2 regions of the Paenibacillus sp. FSL H7-689 genome follow, and region 1 is predicted to be linked to the other one. Evidence: riboswitches for the same ligand, from Rfam matches in the RefSeq annotation. Region 1 holds a riboswitch; the other holds the start of a gene.

Region 1 (7,708 bases):
ATGATCAGATCCGCTTCTTTCCCTGGGGTCAACGTACCGACCTTCTGTTCTAATCCCAATGCTTGGGCACCAGCTGAAGTTGCAAATCTCAGCACTTGGCTGGACTGCAAGTTCAACTCACCAGGCATCTCACCCTGCTGCAAAAGTTGTTCATTGGCTCTGGATCGTTCAGCTTGAAGTGCAAACTTCATCTGCGAGAACATATCTCCGCCTGTGGACGTCACCACATCTACACCAAGTGTAGGGGTTCCCCCATGTTCAAGAAAATAGCCGGTGGCTGGATATCCATGCCCCATCATCATTTCAACCTCAGGTGTGACCGACAAGGAAGCTCCGCTATCTGCCAGCATTTTGTATTCATCCATGCCCATGGTGTTACCATGAACGATATTCACCCGTGGACTTAAGAGTCCCGCTTCGTACAAGTGACTGATCGAGCGATCCACAGATCCCCAACTGCCAAATCCGGCATGCATGGAACAGATCGCATCCAGTTCTTGTGCTAGCTCGATCTCTTTCACGGTTGTATCCCAATGACTGAACTCCGGACCACGAATGGCAAGCCCATAAGTAAGCAATTGATCCCGTGATGAAAAATAACGTTCTTTGACTCTTCTCACATCATTATTCGAATACGTGAGTTGACTATCCCGATTCCAGTAGTCCGTCTCACCAGGTACTCCGTGAGCAAATACCGCCCGAATGCCAGCATCCTGAAGTCCACGAATCAGTTCATCCGTATGGTCAGGGGAATATGGCATGCTCCAATCCATTACTGTCGTCACTCCTGCGTTAAGCGCTTCCAAGGAACCGAGCAGGTTGGCAATATAACTATCTTGTGGGCGGAGCTTGCTTCCCATCGCACCATAATAGAGATTTTGCAAATAAACTGGTAACGACCAGTTGGTTCCCGCTGTTTTGACAAGTGATTCCCACATATGCCGATGTGTGTCCACCAGCCCAGGCATAATAATCATCGATGAAGCATCAATGATCTCCGCATCCGGAATATCCAGGTCGGGCTGAATAGCCATGATCAGTGAATCCTGAATCAAAACGTCCGCCCTCTTATACTGTCCAATTTTAGCATCCATCGACAACACACAGCCATTTTTCAACAGATAACTTGTCCGCACAAGAAACATCCCCCATCTATTTTGGTTTGAAAGACGATCACATCCTGCTTACGAATCCGTACTGCTTCTGACTATTTTTTCGCTAGTATATATACATTATATAGTTATTGTTAGTATTTATCAATTTTGGGATTTACGTTTCGCCCGAAATCTTCTGACCTTCATCAGATTGCCACACATCTTATCATCACAGTACTTCTGTGTTCTGCTTCGGGTATCATCATAGAACATCCAGCGACAATCCGAATTATCACAGATCCGGATCCTGCCGCCTTCTCCCTCTACCAAAGTCAAAGCAAAGTCAGCAGCTACCTCAGCCATAACCTGACTCCAATGTGCTTCTACAGCTACCAGTTGGAGTTTCAGTTCCTGATCAATTGTAGTCAATGTTCTTCTCACATGCCCTGCTTCCATAACGCCGTTCAACCATTGTTTTTCTATATCCGTTAATGATGCTCCAGAAGATAAGCGGGCTCCAAGAGCTATCAATTCATTCCTGAAATTTCTCATCGACAACTCCTCTTCTGGAGATGCAGGGACAGAAGCGTTAAGTTGCCATCGTTCCAGAAAATCTTGCTGCCAGTTCGCCTTCCCAAGTCTGTCCTCCGATCGATCTCCCCCACGCCAATCGTGATAATCGCTGTTTACAAAATCGGTCCATAATCTGTCCATATATACCTCCGTTTATGTAACCATCTAAGTAAACAAAGAAGGTTACAACTCGTCTTTGATGTGTTATATTGAGTGTAACCTTATTAATCAGTTTTAGCTAGTTACATCACCTATCACAATTATACGCAAGGAGGAAAAGGCAATGACAAAAACAACAGCACTAGATGTGTTACTTATTCAAAAGGATGATACTTGGGATCAATGTAATTGGATTGTACCTTTGTCGAAATCCTTGGAGGGTCTTACAGCAGAACAAGCAGCCTGGATTCCACCCTCAGGAGGATTAAGCATCTGGCAGTTGGTTAACCATATGTATTATTACAACCATCGCTTATTATGTCGCATGCAAGGTAAGGAGCCTACCCTTCCTGCTGTAGACTCCAATGAATACACATTTGGGAATCCTGGAGATGCAACGGACGCAGCTAGTTGGAATACACTGATGCAGGGTACAACTCGATTAGCCCAGCAGTTGCGAGATCAATTGGCTGCACTACAAGAGTCAGATCTTGAAGCCGCATATATGGATTCCGAAGAGAAATGGGCACACGAACTAGCTCGCTGGGTACTCCATGATGCGTATCACGCAGGTCAGATCGTGCTCCTTCGCAGACAGCAAGGAAGCTGGAAAATCGTTTTCTAAAAAAAATGCTTGAACTGCTAGCGCTTACAGGAATAAGATGAACTTATTAATGTTACAGCTTGTTCAACACACTATATAATTGAATAGGATCTTCGGGGTAGGGTGCAATTCCCAACCGGCGGTGATGTTCTTCGGAACCAGCCCGCGACTCGCTATTTGTTCTTAACGAAGGACATCTAGCGACTGACTTGGTGTGAATCCAAGGCCGACGGTACAGTCCGGATGAGAGAAGATCAACACATTGACATGCCGTTCACGGGAAGGCCTCTTTCCTGACGCATGTCCTTGGATGAGCCCCCGTTTATTTGGTATATACCAAAACGGGGGCTTTTGTCGATTTTGCCAACTGAAGATTCCGTGTTCTGACGAAGGAGTCCTGAATATGGAAAAGACATCAGCAGCATCACCTGTTTACCGCAAGGAACGAAGTAATACCGGATTCTGGCTTGTAGTTCTCGGCGCCGCCTTATGGGGTGTCGACCCCCTCTTCCGCATTATTTTGCTAAATACGATGACATCCACGCAGATTGTACTGGTGGAACATATCATCGTCAGTCTTATTGCCATTCCCGTACTGTGGAAATTTCGGGCTGATCTGAAAAACCTGCGCGCTCGCCACTGGATTGCCGTGATTTTTATCTCATGGGGAGGATCAGCACTCGCAACGGTATTGTTCACCATGGCGCTTACACATAACGATCCGAATACGGTGCTGTTATTGCAAAAAATGCAACCACTCTTCGCTATCGTGCTGGCTAAACTGTTATTAAAAGAAACGTTGCCTCGCCGCTTCGGTGGATTGTTCTTCATTGCATTAGCAGGAACGTACCTGCTTACATTTGGATTCACATTGCCATTAGGTAACTGGGACAACTGGATTCATGCTGGAAGCTTGTTATCCCTTGGGGCTGCTGCCCTATGGGGAGGTTCAACCGTTATGGGACGATTGATGCTGGGTCAGGCGCGTTACGAAACCGTCACCTCCCTGCGCTTTGTCGTTGCTCTCCCGCTCCTGATCTTTATGACGTGGAACGAAGGTGCGGCATGGACGTTCCCGTCCGGAACGGGTGAACAGACTGCTGTCATCCTCAACATTCTCGGTCAGGCATTGTTACCAGGTTTGCTCAGTCTTCTGTTGTATTACAAAGGTCTGTCGTCAACCAAAGCCTCTGTTGCAACACTCGCAGAACTTAGCTTCCCGATGGCTGGTGTGTTGGTGAACTGGATTGCTTTCCGTACACTGATTACATGGGAGCAGCTTCTTGGTTTTATCCTGATCTGGGTGGCCCTCTTCGCCATTTCCAGACAGCAGGAAAGATCATCAACTGGGGCCGATGCTGCACCGAAGCTGCGTACAGAGTAAGTGGATATATCTGAGGTTCACATATAAACAAATAGTTAATATAAATGTAAAATAAAACCATTGCACATCAAATTAGATGAGCAGTGGTTTTATTTTATTGCCATTACTCGATTATTACTCGATCATTTTCTCAATTAGCAAAATGAGCTATTAACCCTGTGCTTTATTTCTATATCGCATATGCAAATCCCCCTCTTTTTCCTCCAACCTCATAACGAGTATGCATATCATCGCACTACTTCTCTTCTATCTTTTGTCTTTTGTCTAATCCGGTGGTACGATGACATATGGAATAAACAGATGAATTATATTCAGAGAGGAACGATCATAATGTCTTCATTCTCATATACCTCCTACGACGCCGTAGGTTTGGCTGAACTGATCCGATCCCGGGAAGTATCCCCGGTTGAAATGCTTGAAGCGGCGTTTGCACGCCTTGAAGAAGTGAATCCGCAACTTAATGCGGTTATTCGTACATATGAATCTCGTGCACGGGAGGAAGCCGGTTTGGTTCGACCTGGAGAACAACCTTTTGCCGGTGTTCCCCTGCTCCTGAAAGATATCTCGCAATCCTTGGAAGGTGAATTTCTGACTTCAGGCTCACGTTTGTTCAGCGAGCATCGGTCATTACGCAATTCCAATTTTGTCACTCGACTCCGTGATGCAGGCTTTATCTTCATAGGACATACCAATACGCCTGAATTTGGTTTGAAAAATATTACCGAGCCCCGTCTTCATGGTCCCACTCGCAATCCATGGAATATCAATCACTCCCCGGGTGGTTCAAGTGGTGGTGCCGCTGCTGCTGTAGCTTCGGGTATTGTTCCTCTTGCCGGAGCCAGTGACGGAGGAGGTTCGATTCGTATCCCGGCTTCCTTTAGCGGATTGTTTGGGTTAAAGCCAACCCGCGGGCGCACACCTGTAGGACCGGGAGTTGGTCGTCAATGGCAAGGCGCATCGATTGATTTTGCCCTCTCTCGCTCGGTTCGGGACAGTGCTGCATTGCTTGATACGTTACAAGTCATTCAGCCCGAAGCTGCGTTCCATGCTCCACTCTTTCCAGGCAGTTACTTGGCTGATATGAGCTATCCACATCAACGCAAACTGAAAATTGCATACACAACGGATTCACCCGTGGGAACACCTGTCAGCGCAGAAGCCAAAGAGTCTGTATACAAGCTCGTTCGCTGGTTGGAAGATCAAGGTCATCATGTTGAGGAAAAACTGAGTCCAGTCAATGGAGTTCGGTTGATGGAGAACTATTACATGATGAACAGTGGTGAGATGGCTGCGATGATCTCTTCTATGGAACGCTCCATGGGCCGGGCTCTGACCTCCGATGATATGGAGATTGAATCTTGGGTTCTGGCTGAAGCAGGCAAAAAGGTGTCCGCTGCGGAATTTGTACATAGCTTAGCTGAATGGGATGTAGCTGCAGCCCAGATGTCCACTTTGTTCGAGCGTTATGACTTCTACGTCACACCTGTTAATGCTTTTCCTGCGCCTAAGATTGGTGAATTAACACCTCATGACGAACAGATCCGTAATCTGATGCGAATTAGTGAATTGGACAAGACCCAGCAGCAGCAACTCATTTATGAAATGTTTGAGCCAAGTCTTACGTATACACCGTTCACCCAGCTTGCAAATCTGACAGGTCAGCCTGCGATAAGTGTACCTCTGCATATGACACCTGAAGGGTTGCCAATGGGCGTTCAAGTGATGGCAACCAAGGGACGCGAAGATTGGTTATTACACCTGGCTGGACAGCTTGAACAATCAGACCTCTGGATCGGGATGAGAGGTAATCCACTATTTCCAGCATAAAGACGTATTATGTGGTGTGTTAAATTTACCATTGGATGTTCCTGCCTGAGTACAGAGTGCATCGCCATAAAAGTGCATGAAAGCATCATCTGTTCCGCATACTGAAAGCAAACAGTAGCGGAGGAATGTAACAGATGAATACAAATCAGCGCCATAAACAGTCTTATCGTATCCCAGCCAAAACGGGATATGCCTTGAAAGTAAACAAGGGTTCTTTACTACGCATAACGGATCTGGAGGGACAGCAAGTCATTGATTTTGTGGCATATGATGCTACAGATGCTAACCATCGCTTGGACCCCGGCGTGACAATGGACGTATTGCGTACTTATCGAATTAAACCGGGACAGTTTGTGTATTCCAATCAGTATCAACCTTTACTCAAGATTGTCCGTGACACCGTTGGGGTACATGATTTCTTCAACTCCGCTTGTCGCCCAGAGATGTATGAGGTGTTATACGACAAAAAGGATCATGCCAGTTGTTATCACAATCTGAACACGGCACTGGAACCCTTTGGGATTCTACCACCAGACCAACACTATCCGTTTAACCTGTTTATGAAGTCCGTTGTAGACAGTGAAGGCAAGATTGATGTTGTAGCTCCCGACTCTCGTGCAGGTGATTATGTCGAGATGGAGGCATTAATGGATCTCACAATTGGGCTCTCCGCCTGTCCTTGTGAAGAAAGCTCATGCAACGGATATAACTGCACCCCTATTCAATTGGATGTGGAACTTTAACAGAATGAAAAGGCCTTGACACAGTATGAGATAAAAGTAGTTTGTTCTAATTCACTCCTTGCGGGAATACGATGACTTGTACCCATTTTCTGTGACAACTGGTACAATTCATCGAACCCGTTAAGGAGTGAACGTGTTTATGTCTGTACTGTTCAGTTATATTATCTTGGGAATATCATTGTCCGCTCCAATCGGTCCGATTAACGCCGCCCAACTCGACCGTGGAGCCCGCCACGGATTCATGCATGCCTGGATTCTAGGACTCGGAGCTATGTTTGCAGATTTGGTGTATATGCTGCTGATTTATTTTGGAGTTGCCCATTTTCTGGACACGCCGTTCATGCGCTCTTTTCTCTGGTCATTTGGCAGTTTTATTCTGATTTACACGGGAGTGGAAACGCTCTCGAAGCTAAAGCAAGGCATTCAGGGTACATCTACTGCGGAAGCAACTGTTCGAAAATCATTTATATCCGGATTTTTGATGGCCCTGTCCAATCCACTGAATATTTTATTTTGGCTTGGGATCTATGGCTCTATTCTCGCGACAACTGTGAAACATACGGATACCGCTCATTTGCTGCTCTACAGTTCAGGCATATTCATTGGTATTCTGGTGTGGGATGTCATTATGGCTGGCATGGCCAGTCGATTCCACAAACATAGCAGTGAGAATGTATTGCGCTGGATCTCTATCATTTCGGGAATCTGCCTGATCGGATTTGGTTTGTATTTTGGGTACGAAGCTGTACGTTCCATATTTTTCTGACAACAAAATCAGGCTGGACAGTCACCCAACTTCCCCCACATTAATACTGTAACGGTATCATGTGGAATGGAGTTGGGAATCAATGGCGGAGCTGTATAGTGCCGACGAAATAAACACCTTGTTTGAGCGTCTTCCATCTTGGCAGCAGGACGCTTATTCGCAATTTGGTAAAATGATCGCCGACGAAGATAATACGTATCCATGTGTACCTGGACGAATGGGATTTCTGTCAGGACATTTGAGGTACGGATTTACGTGTGACCCCCGATCTGAACATGCTGCCGAAGATATGGCCGATCTGCTTAGACAATATGGTCCTGTCTCCAGAGACACCGGTCATTACGCTTCGATGGTCGTGATCTGTGAGACACCAAGTGATCTGAAAGATCATACAACGGTAGAACAATATCAGACGTTATTCTGGCAAATGCTTAATCGGGTAAGTTCACACGATACCGAGCCGTGGCCGGAACATATTTCAACCGATCCTCATGATTCATCATGGGAGTTTTGCTTTGGCGGAGAGCCTTACTTTTGTTTTTGTGCAACTCCTGCACA
Region 2 (7,708 bases), on a different contig from region 1:
TTCGTCCGCACGTTGTTGTGTAATCGGAACACAGACCAGACCTCTACCTTCAGTAATCATGAAATTAATGACTTCAGGCGTCGCCTTTTCGGCCAAAGCGATAAAATCGCCTTCATTCTCCCGATCTTCATCATCCACAACAATGACGGGTTTACCACGCATGAGATCATATATGGCTTCTTCTATTGTGTCCAGAATGGATTGTTCTGACATTGGTCCACCTCCAGTTAATTTCTGTTCTCTATTTATGCAAATCCGTGATTGGAGAGAAAATCTTCACTGATACTGCGCGGCTTGCCAGCACCCGTCTCCCGATGTCCTCTCCCATACTGGAGCAGATGATCCACATATTTGCCCAAAATATCGCATTCGATATTAATGGTATCCCCTGTCTTTTTCACATTTAGTACAGTTTCACCAATGGTATGCGGGATAATGGAAACCGTGAATGCGGTATCCGATGTATGGACAACGGTCAAGCTAATGCCATCCAGTGTAACCGATCCTTTGGGGATCAGATATTTGAACAACTGGTGATCATCAGGCTTGATCTCAAACACAATTGCATTCTGATCACGTGTTATACTGCCAATCACTCCAGTACCATCGACATGACCCTGAACGATATGTCCGCCAAAACGACCGCCTGATTGCATGGCCCGCTCCAGATTAACTTTACTGCCAGATTGCAGCTGACTGAGATTGGTATGGCGATAGGTTTCAGGCATTACATCGGCGGTAAAACCTCCACCTTCGAGCGTTGTCGCAGTTAAGCACACGCCGTTCACTGCTACACTATCACCAATCTTCAGATCGTCCATGATGGCGGAAGCTCCGATATTCAGGACCATCGCTTCGCCTTTCCGACCAATACGCCGGATCTGACCGACTTCTTCCACCAAACCGGTAAACATGCTGCCGCCTCCCTTTTTCAAGTTATAAAGAACCTAACTTTCTACTTTCAAATCCATTTATTTATTCAGGCCACACCGGAATACCGCCAATGCTGATATTATCTCCAACTTGTTCAATCTCCAACTGATTCAATTGAATCGCCTGATTCATACGTTCCACACCCTCGAAGCGGAAGCTTCCAGGTGTATCATAACCGCCTACAATCTTCGGAGCGATAAACATGAGCAGTCGATCAACCAACCGTGCCTCCAGCATAGCTCCATTCAAGGTACCTCCACCTTCAAGCAAAATTGAACCAATGTCACGCTCACCCAACTTGCTAAGTCCGTTTAACAGATCCACACGTGGTCCAGGACCACAGCGTATAATTTCGACGCCGTAGGCTTCCAAACGTTCAGCAGCTTCAGGACTGGCTTCGTCTGTTGTCAGCACCCATGTTGGAGCAAGACCATCCTTAACCATTTTGGCACCTACGGGGAGACGTAACTTGGAATCCACTACAATGCGCACTGGACTAATGCCTTCGACTTGCAAACGGGTTGTAAGTTCGGGATTATCGGCGATTACCGTGTCGACGCCAACCATAATTCCCTGGTGACGATGACGAAGGGCATGCACAATCTCACGAGCAGGCTCGTTGGAGATCCACTTGCTGTCTCCGCTGCGAGTAGCAATTTTCCCATCCAAAGTTGTAGCTGTCTTCAACGTCACAAAAGGTAGACCCGTTGTAATAAACTTAATGAATTTTTCATTCATGCGTCTTCCTCGCTCACGCAGTACGCCAACTTCAACTTCAATGCCTTGTTGACGAAGCATGCTTATGCCCCTGCCGGATACTTGCGGATTTGGATCTTCACAACATACCACAACACGTTTCACCTTTTCATGAATCAGGCGTTCACTACAAGGTGGCGTCTTGCCATAATGACTACAAGGCTCAAGTGTAACGTATACCGTACTTCCTTCTGCATCACTGCCTGCCATGTTAAGTGCATGCACCTCTGCATGACCGGTTCCACGTTTCAGATGGCTTCCCAGGCCTACAATACGACCCTCTTTCACAACTACACACCCAACGACCGGATTAATCCCCGTCTGTCCCTGTGCTCGTTCCGCCATATCCAATGCCAGTGCCATATAAAATTCATCATTGATCATTTCCAAATCCGTTCACCCCGCGGTTTAAAGTCTTGTTTATTAAAAAATCCCCGTCGAACAATCAGTTCGATGGGGATGATGAGAGACAAATGTCAACAGCAGGAGTGAAATGGATACAGCACGCCAACACTTTGCCCAAAACTTCATTTCGGGCAAGTGAAAATAGACACATACCTTAATGAACATCAATTACAGGTAAAGAGCTTTTATAGTGCGGCATATGTATGGAACTGTCCGGCGTAACCGGATCTTCCCTGCACAGTGCAAGACATCATAAAATCGTGACTGTGCAGCAATACTCCTGCTGAATGCAAACCTGTTAGGTCTGCACCTCTCCTTCTCCCATCCAGACTATACTGTCGGTTCTGGAATTACACCAGATCAGCCATCTGCCAATGGCAGACAGGTCACGGACTTTGCATCAAGTGCTGGACACATAGGTCCTTACACTTCCTGCATCACCGCCGGTAGGGAATTGCACCCTGCCCTGAAGGATTGCTTTCGTTATTACTTGGATGTTAGCACTTTAATGCCAAAAAATCAATTGTTTTTTGTTCCTTTTTGTCACATACTAACTTTTAATAAGCTAAGAAACAACAAAAAACCGCTTCCTCTCAAGGAGGCACGGTTTTTGCTTGGAGGCACATTTCACATCCATCGTATCATTCTACATATCAGGAAAACACCAGCTCGCCATATGCTTTAATTCTTTGGCATTATGGAATGGAGTGCGATCAGGTTCTTGCAGGGGCGAAGTCGGAAGCGGGAACTCTCTTGCCACCCTTCTGACCCAACTTGTGGAATCGATCGCAATAGCCGAGCATTTCCAGCGTCCATTCGCTCTCGGTCGAAACGTCCCATGCAAATCTGCTTTACCCGGCATCTCTGGAAAGACACCATCCAGATATTCAACGATGACGCGCTTGTCTCTGACTTCATGACAATATACAGTCACCCATACACCTTCTCGGACCCGAACAGCATACACATCGCCAGACTGTACCTCCCCGGTACCTGCATCAGGAGATGCCTTTGGTACTTTTCCACGAACACTTCTCTTCTTCTCCAATGCCCCTAAGATCGTGTCCTTTAGAGCTGGACTCTCATCAGGCTTATCCGCAAGAGATATATTATTCAGATCAAAATCATGAAATATCTTGTTCAGGTTGTTCTCATTAATTCCGACAGATGAGTCCCACCACGCCAGAGGGGCCTGCACTTCCACCCGCACATTGGGGCGTGCGTCACGCTGCATATAAGAGGTGAATTCCGTGATCATTCCGGGATGTTCCGGCGTATCCAATATGCCAATCAGAGCTAACGTCTCAAGCAAATCACGGTAAGCATATTCCTTCTGTGTAGGCAAAAGACGTTCCTTCTTGAGCGCTACTGCTGCCTTGCTGTAACGTGTTTTGGGAGGTAATTCGCGCAGCACCGTTAACACCGCACGGAATGTCCAGCGGTCGTACTCATTGGGTATTGGAAGCTCCTGTGCGGTAGCCAGCTCTCGAAGTGCCAACACGCATCCAAAAGGATCACCGTCCAACGGGGTTCCATTGGTCATCCGCCAATACCATTGCAGCGTTGTGTCGGTTGCTTGATCTACACTTAATCCGCAGATCTTACAAGTGTTCGAAGATGGATATGGCGTATGTTCATGACTTGGCATACTGCTCGCAATAAGCTTGCCCGTAAGCAACGAGCGCCAGATCATGGGTGCTGACCACAAAGAGGATACAAAGGCCTGCGCTGCATCATTGATCGTCCATTGATTCGCAACTTTTTTCAGCTCAGTAATCGTTTCATCATGTTGCGGACATACAAAGCGATTCGGTTCATGCCCGGCTGTCTCAAGCGCTTCTCGATCCTTTACGGATAGACTATCCGGAACGACATGGCGCGATGCCTGCAATTCTTCATCCCACAACGTGCGCTCACTATAAATTTGTTTTAACAAGCTTAGCTGAGTAACCATATCCAAGGTTTTATTCATCCTTTCTAATTATCGATTTGAAGTATGTAAAAATAAAAAAAGTGCTTCTATAAGAGAAGCACTTCATGTTTGGATCCAGTTAAGGTGAAGGTATTAAGCTTCTACAACTTCAACAGTTTCCATTTTGTCTTTACCTTCTAAAGCGTCCACGAACTCCATACCTTTAGTTACTTTACCAAATACAGTATGTTGTCCATCCAAATGTGGTTGCGGTTGGTAGCAGATATAGAACTGGCTTCCACCTGTGTTACGGCCAGCATGTGCCATAGCAAGTGTTCCGCGCTCATGTTTGTTCGGGTTAATTTCACAGTTGATTGTGTAACCTGGGCCACCTGCACCGCTACCGTTAGGGCATCCGCCTTGAGCTACAAAGCCCGGGATAACGCGGTGGAATGTAAGACCATTGTAGAAACCGGAATTAGCCAGTTTCTCAAAGTTTGCTACTGTGTTTGGAGCTTCTTGATCGAACAGATCGATCAGAACTTCTCCGCCGTTTGCCAATTTAATTTTCGCTTGTTTCGCCATATGTAAATGACTCCTTTCGTATTGACCATCGTTAATGGTGCCAGAACGCATGACCCTGGGCCAAGCATTACAGCACTTTTCTTAGTGTACACCGAAAATGTCTGGATCGCAAAAAAAACGGCAACTTTTTTCATGAATCAGCTTAAATACGCAAAAAGCAGACGAAAAAGGAAGTTCCCTTTTCATCTGCTTCAACTGTAAACGAACTATCGAGTTACTGGCTGTTTGCCAATGCGCGCTGGTACCAGGTCATTCTGGATGATATCTTGATACGTCTCACGGCGTACCACGACATCTCCTTGACCGTCTTTGACAAATACAACGGCCGGACGACGAATCCGGTTGTAGTTGCTCGCCATGGAGTAGTTATACGCGCCTGTGCAAGCTACAGCGAGTAGGTCGCCGCTTTCCACTTTTGGCAGGTCCAGATCCCAGATCAACATATCGCCACTCTCGCAGCATTTACCCGCAACGGATACCGTTTCCTGAGCAGCCTCATTCGCACGGTTAGCAAGCACAGCTTCGTACTTGGATTCATACAAAGCAGGACGTGGGTTATCGGTCATACCACCATCCACGGCAACGTATTTACGCACGCCTGGAATGTCTTTGCTTGTTCCAACGGTATACAGCGTTGTTCCCGCTTCACCCACGATGCTGCGGCCTGGCTCAACCCAGATCTCAGGTACGGCATAGCCGATTTGAGCAAAATGATTTTTAACGGCATCTGTAATAGCCTTCACGTATTGTGCAACTTCAAGTGGCGTATCTCCATCGATATAACGGATTCCGAATCCACCACCAAGGTTAACCACTTTGAAAGCAACATTAAGACGCTCATATACACTTGCTGCAAATTCAGCAACACGTTGAACCGCCATCTGGAAGCCTTCAACTTCGAAGATCTGGGAACCGATGTGGGAATGCACACCGAGCAATACCAGATTAGACTGCTTGGAAGCCAAGTCAATCGCTTCAAATGCCGTACCATTACCGATATCGAATCCAAATTTCGAATCCGTCTGACCTGTGGAAATATATTCATGCGTATGTGCCTCAACACCAGGCGTCACACGAAGCAAAATGTTTACTTTACGATTTTTGTCCGCTGCTACAGCCTGCAACAGATGCAATTCATTGAAGTTATCAACAACAAAGCATCCAATCTCTGCATCAAGAGCCATTTCGATCTCTTCCAGCGTTTTGTTGTTACCGTGGAAGTGAATGCGCTCAGCCGGGAATCCTGCTTGCAGTGCAGTAAACAGTTCACCGTCAGATACGACATCCAAGGAAAGTCCTTCTTCAGCTGCAAGGGCACACATCGCCATTACACAGAATGCTTTACTTGCGTAAGCAACCTGGAAGCCAAGTCCGGAAGCACGGAATGCTTCCATGTACTCTCTGCAACGCTCACGAACCAATTGCTCGTCCACAACGTACAGGGGAGTTCCAAATTGTTCTTTCAGATCTGTTGCATCAACTCCGCCAATCTCCAGATGCCCTTGCGCATTTATTTTACTTGTACCATGTAAATACATAATCTGCATTCCTCACTTTTTATATACTGGAACAATTGATATTCCAATGATTTTACACCAGTATATCAAATTAGGCAGCGAGATGAATGGATTTTTCGGAAGATCATTTGTGTTTTTTACTTTTTTGCAGTTCCCCGTCCGGATCATCCGACATTTTGGTGTTGTCACGGGTTTTATTGAATGATGGACGTTTTTTATTTTCCAGCAGCGGAAGCCGGAATAAAAAGTTGCCCAAGGCCTTCGCATTAAACGGTATAAAAGGCCAGAGATACGAAGAATTGTACGACCGGTGAACGGTGAGCGCCAATATGAGTAATGTACAGCCCACGACCAACCCCGGAACCTTGAATATCGCAACAGCGACTAGCAGAACCAGCCTGACCAGCCTATTGGCGAGACCCAACTCGTAACTCGGCGTGGCAAACATACCGATGGCTGCTATGGCCATATAGAGCACAACCTCATTGACAAAGTATCCTGTTTTCACCGCGATATCCCCGACTAGAATGGCCGCGATTAAGCCCATAGCCGATGCCAGAGGTGTAGGCGTATGGACCGCTGCCATCCGTAATAAATCGACGCCTAGTTCGATCAGTAGAAACTGTAGAATCAGCGGTAGCTTTACATTTTCCTGTGGACCAATGAAGTCAAGTCCCATCGGTTTAATCGAAGGGTCAATAACCATGAGAAGCCATAATGGTAGCAAAAACAACGAGATGAGAATCCCTGCAAAACGCACCCATCGTAAATATGTTCCCATCAAGGCCGTCTGTCTGTTCTCCTCCGCATGCTCACATAGGTCGAAAAAGGTCGTTGGTAGAATCATCACACTGGGGGAAGTGTCTACGAAAATGACGACTCGTCCTTCCAGCAAATGAGAAGCTGTAACATCTGGTCGTTCCGAATAACGAACGAGTGGGAACGGATTCCAACCCTTGTTGATAATCGCTTCCTCCAGCTGTTTATCGGCTGCGGGAATACCATCGATATCTACTCGCTGAATTTTTTCACGAACTGAATCGACCTGCACTTTATCCACAATATCATCAATATACACCACGCAGACATCGGTTTGTGTTCTCCGCCCTACCTGCATAATCTCAAACTTCAGTCCCGGGTCGCGTATTCTGCGACGCACCAGGGTCACGTTAGTCAGGAGTGTTTCGGTAAAGCCGTCTCTGGAACCTCGGACTACCCTTTCCAAGGAAGGTTCTTCGGGTGAACGTACTGGATAACTCCGGGTATCCATAATTAAGACCGAGCGGTCTCCTTCAACGAACATTGCGCTCATACCGGTAAGAACCTTGTTGATGACCGCACTCATCTTCTCGACTTTCTCCACCTGAATATGGGGAATGTAACATTCAAAATAAGATTTGAGAGCATGTCCGGACACGTCATCCGGCGTGAGATAGGTCAGTCTTTTCAACACTTCAAGCAAAATCTCATCCTTGGCGAAGCCGGTGATCATCAGCAACCCAACGTGCTTGCCACCCAGAACCATTTCCCTCATATTCACGTCGAAGGATTCTCCGAGCCCCAGTACCTGTTGCAGTGTATATCTATTCTCACTCATGCG

Evidence for each region. A riboswitch is a leader RNA that binds a small molecule or an ion and turns the genes downstream of it on or off. The one in region 1 is predicted to bind FMN.
Region 2: it holds a riboswitch for FMN, as region 1 does, so the genes downstream of both, ribD (bifunctional diaminohydroxyphosphoribosylaminopyrimidine deaminase/5-amino-6-(5-phosphoribosylamino)uracil reductase RibD) here and C170_RS20640 (DMT family transporter) in region 1, are expected to answer to the same signal.

The regions. Positions count from the first base shown of each region.
Region 1 covers NZ_ASPU01000028.1:217,752-225,459, reverse strand. Annotated here, with positions in the region: gene C170_RS20655 (amidohydrolase family protein) at 1-1,145, opposite strand, end outside; gene C170_RS20650 (CGNR zinc finger domain-containing protein) at 1,257-1,808, opposite strand; gene C170_RS20645 (DinB family protein) at 1,951-2,451, shown strand; FMN riboswitch at 2,536-2,689, shown strand; gene C170_RS20640 (DMT family transporter) at 2,834-3,814, shown strand; gene C170_RS20635 (amidase) at 4,145-5,641, shown strand; gene C170_RS20630 (DUF1989 domain-containing protein) at 5,776-6,384, shown strand; gene C170_RS20625 (LysE family translocator) at 6,524-7,150, shown strand; gene C170_RS20620 (YqcI/YcgG family protein) at 7,233-7,708, shown strand, end outside.
Region 2 covers NZ_ASPU01000011.1:179,207-186,914, forward strand. Annotated here, with positions in the region: gene C170_RS07320 (bifunctional 3,4-dihydroxy-2-butanone-4-phosphate synthase/GTP cyclohydrolase II) at 1-213, opposite strand, end outside; gene ribE (riboflavin synthase) at 246-914, opposite strand; gene ribD (bifunctional diaminohydroxyphosphoribosylaminopyrimidine deaminase/5-amino-6-(5-phosphoribosylamino)uracil reductase RibD) at 976-2,079, opposite strand; FMN riboswitch at 2,404-2,572, opposite strand; gene C170_RS07335 (hypothetical protein) at 2,741-4,048, opposite strand; gene C170_RS07340 (peptidylprolyl isomerase) at 4,160-4,591, opposite strand; gene lysA (diaminopimelate decarboxylase) at 4,798-6,129, opposite strand; gene C170_RS07350 (spore germination protein) at 6,233-7,708, opposite strand, start outside.